2 regions of the Halomonas sp. ATBC28 genome follow, and region 1 is predicted to be linked to the other one. Evidence: predicted binding sites of a transcription regulator. Region 1 holds the regulator's gene; the other holds the start of a gene.
What was found. Region 1 encodes LexA, which represses DNA repair genes until DNA is damaged. Its sites were predicted from a motif close to TACTGTNTANNTANACAGTA; they were not measured.

Region 1 (3,708 bases):
TAGTTGCCATGGTCTCGAGCAGTGTTTCCAGCGGGATAACGCGCCCGGCGTGTTGGCCCTCGAGCTCATCTAGAGCAGTATGAAAGCGCTGACTAAACGGATCCAGGTAGCGGGCAAAAACGGCCTGAATCAAGGCTTTTTTGGAACCAAAATGGTAATTAACAGCGGCTAAGTTAACCCGCGCTTTGCTAGTGATGTTGCGCAGCGAAGTTTCAGCAAAACCCCGCTCTGCAAACAGCACCTCGGCGGTGTCGAGTATACGGGTCACCGTATCAGATTGAGCCATGTCGCTCTCCAGGGAAACAGTTGTTTAAAACATAGCAAAATACTATGCCATAACGTAGGCGGGCTCAACGCTTGATTTATTGACAAAATGTGACGTATTAAATAAGCAGAAACTTAGTTTCAAACGATTAGAAAAATTGCATAGACATCGGCAATAGGCACTGACAAGCCATATACTGGACAGAGGAACATACTGTATACTTAAACACTTATTGATTAAGTCGACATTTAACTTGTTACTGTCTATTCACTATTTATGGAGTCTGGTATGTCGCGTCCGCTAACCGCTCGCCAACAGCACGTGTTTGATTTTATCGTTAAGACCATGGGCGAATTTGGCTACCCTCCTACCCGCGCCGAGATTGCCAAAGCACTTGGCTTCCGCTCACCCAATGCGGCTGAAGAGCACCTGCGCGCGCTGGAACGCAAAGGTGTTATTCGCATTATCCGCAACACCTCTCGCGGCATCCGCCTGCCCAACCAGGAACCTCAAGAAGTCCTGGATAGCGCAGTCACCGCCTTACCCACAACCAACGTGGAAGCCCCACCCACTGGCCTGCCTGTGATCGGGGAAGTAGCTGCCGGCAGCCCCATTTTGGCCGCCGAACATATTGATCGCTACTGCCCGCTACCGGCCGAGTACTTCACTCCCAAAGCTGACTATCTGCTGCGCGTACGCGGCCTTTCCATGAAGGATATTGGCATTTTGGAAGGTGATTTACTGGCGGTTCATCGCACTGACCGGGTTCGCGATGGCCAGATCGTGGTTGCCCGCCTGGACGATGAAGTAACGGTTAAACGCTTCAAACGCCAGGGGCACCAAGTGACGCTGTTTGCAGAGAACCCTGATTTTGCGCCCATTGAAATCGACCTGCGCTCTCAAGCGCTCGATATTGAAGGCGTTGGAGTCGGCGTAATTCGTGGTGGCAACGGCCAGGCACTCGGCTAATAAATCCGCTACTGCAGGTCGATATAGCGGTGGTCATTGAAGGTGGCCACCCAGTTTGGGTGATAGACCAGCAGGATGCTCAGCAGCATGCCAGTAATAAATGCCTCTGAAGGCATTAGCAGTGGTAAAAAACGCGCATACTCCTGGGCGAGATAGATCGCCTCAGGGTCTGTACCCGCGACGATAATCAGCACTACCGCCGCCAAGCCTCCTCCCAGCGTTGCCAGCGCCGCGCCAAAAAAGCCGCAGGCAAACAGAAATACCATCAAGTTATCCGGCAGGCGGCGATCTACCAGCCGCCATACCGTGCCAATAACGGCCGCCGGGACGATCCCGGTAACCAGCACATTTGCCCCCAGCAACATCCACTCATTGCTGCCAATCACCACCATGGCAATGTTGATCAGCACGTTGCTAATCAGCGCTAATGGCGCTTTAAAAACGAGTGTCATCAATACTGTAAAAACAAGGTGTAGCGTTAGCCAATCAACAGCCTGGGCACGAAGCTGCCACATCAGCATCACCGCCAGCGTAGCACCCAGCCAGCGGTGCTGAAGCGCTGAATCCGCTATCAACACCTGCCAGGGCCGCCCCCAAAGCGCCCATGCGATCACTGCTAACGAGAGTAGCCAGGTGAGCAGCAGCGCCCAGGGCGCTAATACACTTTGCGCGAATGACATGGCTGCCTCTCAGGTTGATGAGCGTTAGCTAAATACCACTGTCTTGTTACCGTGCACCAGCACGCGGTCTTCCAAGTGCCAGCGCAAACCGCGAGCGAGCACGGCTTTTTCTACATCACGTCCAAAGCGCACTAAATCCGTGGGTGTATGGCAGTGGCTAACGCGATGGATATCCTGTTCGATGATAGGGCCTGCGTCGAGTTCCTCGGTCACATAGTGGCAGGTAGCGCCAATCAGCTTAACCCCCCGCTGGTAGGCCTGGTGGTAGGGCTTAGCCCCGGCAAAAGAGGGCAAAAAGCTGTGGTGAATATTGATCACTCGCCCCGCATAACGCGCGCACAGCTCAGGGGGCAGTATTTGCATATAGCGCGCCAGCACCACGCAGTCGGCGCGGGCACTGTCGATTTCGGCCTGAACCTTGGCAAACGATGCTTGCTTATTGTCGGGGTCGACCGGTACATGGTGATAAGGAATACCGTACCACTCCGTCAGCGAACGCATATCATCATGGTTGGAGATAACCCCGACAATGTCGCAATCCAGTTCCCCCGCCTGCCAGCGGTAAAGTAGATCTACCAAGCAATGTGACTCCCGCGACACCATCAGCACTACGCGCCTACGCTGCTGGGTATCCACCAGCGACCACTGCATATTGAATTCGCTGGCTATCGGTTCAAATGCCGCGCTCAGCGCTTCCGCCGACATACCTACCGAATCCGCCAGAATTTCGTAGCGCATAAAAAAGCAGCCGGTTTCTAAATCGGAGTGCTGGCTGGCTTCGGTAATGGAGCCGCCCTGCTGGGCAATAAAGCTCGATACCCGTGCAACAATACCCACCCGGTCAGGACAGGAAACTACTAAACGATAATAATGAGACATGTGAGCTACTCTTGACCTATTGCTAAGTTAATTATGACAAACCAGCGGCTTAGGTCGCATAGTGTATCGGAAGGCCATGGATGATTGTTAGCTGCCCCTGCCTTCCCGTATAGTTAAGTCACTACTTTTTAGGTTTTTCATAACAGATGCATTCACCACGCGTTCAAATTCGTCCCCGTCGTCGTCCACCGCTGCGCATGTTGCCGCTGGGGGGATGCGGTGAGATTGGAATGAATCTAACGCTATACGGCTATGACGATCACTGGATAGCCGTGGACTGCGGCATGATGATCCGCCAGGATCTTCCCAACTCGCCACTGCAGGTACCCAATCTTGATACGCCGAAAGCACTAGAGATCGTGCCCAAAGCGCTATTTATCACCCATGGTCACGAAGACCACATTGGTGCCGCAGCCTGGCTATGGCCGATGTGGAACTGCCCCATTTACGCCACCCCGCTGGCGGCAGGCCTGTTGCGGCTAAAATTTGCCGAGCATCAGCTTAGCAGTGCGGCTATCCATGTCATTGAACCTGGCGAGGCCCTAGAGAGCGGGCCATTCACGCTGCGCTATTTACTTTTAACCCACTCCATTCCCGAAAGCTGTGCGCTAATAATGATGGCCGGTGGCTATCGCGTTTTACATACCGGCGACTGGAAACTCGATCCTGAACCGATTATCGGCACGCCGATCAGTGCAGCCCTCTTCAAGTCCCTTGCCCCGGTTGACTTGGTAGTGGGCGATTCCACTAACGCCCCCATGCCCGGGCACTCCGGCAGCGAGGGGGACGTCGCCCGCGCCCTGACAAAAACCCTCAGCAACTGCCAGGGCCGGGTGGTGGTCTCCTGCTTTGCCAGTAACCTTGCCCGGGTGTTAGCGATAGGGCGCGCCGCTCAGAAGTGTGGCCGACGCATTA
Region 2 (3,708 bases), on a different contig from region 1:
AAGTAGTTAACGTAGTAGACAATGCCGCCTGCGTCAGTATCTTCCATATAAACGCGCAGCGGCAGTCGATAACCTTCTCTTGTGCAGCTACTCACGGACGGCGCTCTCCCTCCATATCGGTTGCCTGTTCGTGGGGCACGCGCTCAAAGTGCAGCCACGCCTGGCGGGTGGCCACCCGGCCGCGGGGAGTGCGCATCATCAAGCCCTGCTGAATAAGATAGGGCTCAATAACGTCTTCGATCGTGTCACGTTCTTCACTGATCGCCGCGGCGAGTGAGTCAATACCCACCGGCCCACCGTCAAATTTATCGATCATGGCCAGCAGTAGCCGCCGATCCATATGATCCAAGCCGTGGTGATCCACATTAAGCATATTGAGAGCCGCATCAGCCATGGCGACATCGACGACGCCGTTACCTTTCATTTCGGCGTAATCTCGCACCCGGCGTAGCAGTCGGTTGGCAATTCGCGGCGTGCCCCTTGAACGCCTGGCCACTTCAATGGCGCCATCATGGCTGGTTTCAACTCCTAACAAGCGCGCTGAACGCGAGACAATTTCTGTTAGCTCTTCCAGGTTATAAAACTCAAGCCGCTGCACGATACCAAATCGGTCACGCAGCGGGGAGGTCAATAATCCTGCCCGGGTCGTGGCGCCCACCAGGGTGAAGCGGGGAAGATCCAGTTTAATCGAACGTGCCGCAGGCCCTTCGCCAATCATAATATCGAGCTGAAAATCTTCCATGGCCGGGTAGAGCACTTCTTCGACCACCGGTGACAGGCGATGAATTTCATCGATAAAAAGTACATCGCCAGGCTCTAAATTAGTCAGCATGGCGGCTAGATCGCCTGCCCGCTCGAGTACCGGCCCGGAAGTCGACTTCATACCGACGCCCATCTCGGTGGCAATAATATGCGCAAGGGTCGTTTTACCTAACCCTGGGGGGCCAAATACCAGAGTGTGATCCAGGCTCTCTTCACGCAGCCGCGCGGCGCCGATAAAGATTTCCAGTTGTTCACGCACACGCGGCTGGCCAATATAGTCATCCAGCCGCTTGGGGCGAATCGCGTAATCAATGCGCCCCTCCCCCTGTTCAGGCTCAGCGGCGATCAGCCGATCGTGTTCTAACATAGGTGCTCTTCTTTATGGCGATTCAAAAGGTCTATTCACAAAGGTCTATCCACTACCCACAATTTCGTACTCACACCGCTGCCTGCTTAGCCACCCATGCGCTGGGTGAGCGCGGCTTTAATCAGCGCTTCGGTAGACTGATTGGGGTCGATATCGGCGAGCATTTTCGACGCCTCAGTCAGTTTATACCCCAAGCTAACTAACGCGGCTTCCGCATCGGCAAGACTATCGCGGGTAGAAGCACGGCCATTGGTGGCTTCAAGGGGCAGTAGCGCGTCGCTGCCATCTTCCCACTCGGGAAAACGGTCGCGCATTTCAATAATCAGCCGCTCTGCGGTTTTCTTACCCACTCCTGGCAGGGTTGTCAGCGCTTTGCTGTCGTCATCACGGACGCAGCGCATAAAGGCGTCTTCGTCCATACCCGACAGGATGGCGAGTGCAAGCTTGGGCCCTACGCCATTGACCTTGATCAAGGCGCGGAACAGAGCACGTTCATGCTCACGGCCGAAGCCATAGAGTAAGTGGGCATCATCACGAATGGTTAAATGGGTGAATAATGAGACGCTCTCGTTAATCGCAGGAAGTGCGACCAGCGTATTCATTGAGGTTTCTAGTTCGTAACCTACGCCATGAACGTCGATTACAATCCAGGGAGGTTGCTTTGCCACTAGCTGACCACTCAGACGTCCAATCATAAATACGCTCGCACCGGAATGAAAAAAATAGAGTGAAAAACAGGTGATTACTATAAAGCGACTCTGTACAGGTGACCAGTAGTTCAGCCAGCGGTACAGCGGGAATTAAAGCCGCCAGCGTCCAGTCGAGCGACGGCGGCCCCGAGATGGCGCAGCGGGCAAGCCATGGCTGCTAAACACAGAGCCGTTATAAGCATGGGTTAACGCAATGGCTAACGCGTCGGCGGCATCGGCCTGGGGAGTAGCGGAGAGCTGCAGAATGGCGGTCACCATATGCTGCACCTGCTCTTTGTCCGCGCCGCCCTGGCCGGTCACCGCCTGCTTGATCTGCCGCGCGGCGTACTCGGCAAGGCTCAAGCCATGATTGGCCATACACACCATTGCCGCCCCCCGAGCCTGGCCAAGCTTCAGCGCTGAATCGGGATTTTTGGCCATAAATACCCGTTCAATGGCCACCTGGGAGGGTCGATGCAGGCCGACGACTTCGCTAAGACCGGCGTAAATTTGCGCCAAGCGCTGCTCCAAGGCCCCTTCTGCCGTGCGGATACAGCCACTCGCTACGTAGCAGGGTTTAACGCCAATAATATCGATCACCCCGTAACCGGTTACCCGGGAGCCAGGGTCTATGCCCAAAATGCGAATGGGTACGACGGGCTTTTGCTCTACCATGGCGTCGATACTCGTGTGACTAGAACATACAAAAACACCGACGCCGTGGCGTCGGTGTTGAGCAGCCATCCAAACCGATTTATTCGGCGGCGGGTTCCGCTTTGACTTTCTGACGTAGGCGGATGTTCAAATCTTTCAACTGCTCGGGGCTGACTTCGCCCGGTGCATTGGTCATCAAACAGGCAGCGCTTTGGGTTTTCGGGAAGGCGATGACTTCACGAATAGTTTTGGCACCGACCATCAGCATGACCAAGCGATCCAAGCCAAAGGCTAAGCCACCATGAGGCGGTGCACCATACTGAAGTGCATCCAGCAGGAAGCCAAATTTCTCTTGGGCTTCTTCTTCACCGATGCCTAGAATCTCAAACACCGTGCTCTGCATGGTCTGATCGTGGATACGAATAGAGCCGCCGCCCAATTCGGTACCGTTGAGCACCATATCGTAAGCGCGTGAAAGCGCATTGGCGGGGTCTGCCTTGAGCTCTTCCGGTGTGCAGGAAGGCGCGGTAAAGGGGTGGTGCAGCGGGCTCAGGCGACCACTGTCGTCGGCTTCAAACATTGGGAAGTCGACTACCCACAGTGGCGCCCACTCTTGAGTATAGAGTTCCAGATCAGCACCGAGCTTGACGCGCAGCGCGCCAATGGCTTCGTTAACGATACGGGCTTTATCGGCACCGAAGAAGATGATGTCACCATCTTCTGCGCCCACGCGGTCGAGCAGCTCTTCAACGATGTTTTCCATAAACTTGACGATCGGAGACTGCAGACCTTCAAGCCCTTTGGCGCGCTCGTTGACCTTGATCCACGCCAAGCCTTTGGCGCCGTAGATGCCGACAAACTTGGTATATTCGTCGATCTCTTTGCGCGATAGCTTGGCGCCGCCGGGTACTTTCAGCGCCGCTACGCGGCCATCATCCGCGCTGGCGGGGCCAGAGAAGACTTTGAAATCGACTTGCTGCATCAGGTCGTCGACATCGGTCAGTTCCAGCGGGATACGCAGATCCGGCTTATCGGAACCGAAGCGGTCCATCGCTTCCTGCCAGGTCATGCGCGGGAACTCAGGGAGTTCGGCTTTTAGCACGTCCTGGAAAAGCTGACGAATCATGGCTTCGGTAATGCCCATGATGTCGTTCTCTTCCACAAACGACGCCTCGATATCAATCTGAGTGAACTCAGGCTGACGGTCGGCGCGCAAATCTTCATCGCGGAAGCACT

Region 2: ruvA (Holliday junction branch migration protein RuvA) is a predicted target of LexA. The motif match lies at 1,886-1,905, and genes of this name have one in related genera.

The regions. Positions count from the first base shown of each region.
Region 1 covers NZ_VCQL01000027.1:39,608-43,315, forward strand. Annotated here, with positions in the region: gene E0L35_RS22595 (TetR/AcrR family transcriptional regulator) at 1-286, opposite strand, end outside; gene lexA (transcriptional repressor LexA) at 554-1,234, shown strand; gene E0L35_RS22605 (energy-coupling factor ABC transporter permease) at 1,243-1,914, opposite strand; gene purU (formyltetrahydrofolate deformylase) at 1,939-2,793, opposite strand; gene E0L35_RS22615 (ribonuclease J) at 3,024-3,708, shown strand, end outside.
Region 2 covers NZ_VCQL01000016.1:102,637-106,344, reverse strand. Annotated here, with positions in the region: gene ybgC (tol-pal system-associated acyl-CoA thioesterase) at 1-95, opposite strand, end outside; gene ruvB (Holliday junction branch migration DNA helicase RuvB) at 92-1,129, opposite strand; gene ruvA (Holliday junction branch migration protein RuvA) at 1,216-1,824, opposite strand; gene ruvC (crossover junction endodeoxyribonuclease RuvC) at 1,930-2,493, opposite strand; gene aspS (aspartate--tRNA ligase) at 2,573-3,708, opposite strand, start outside.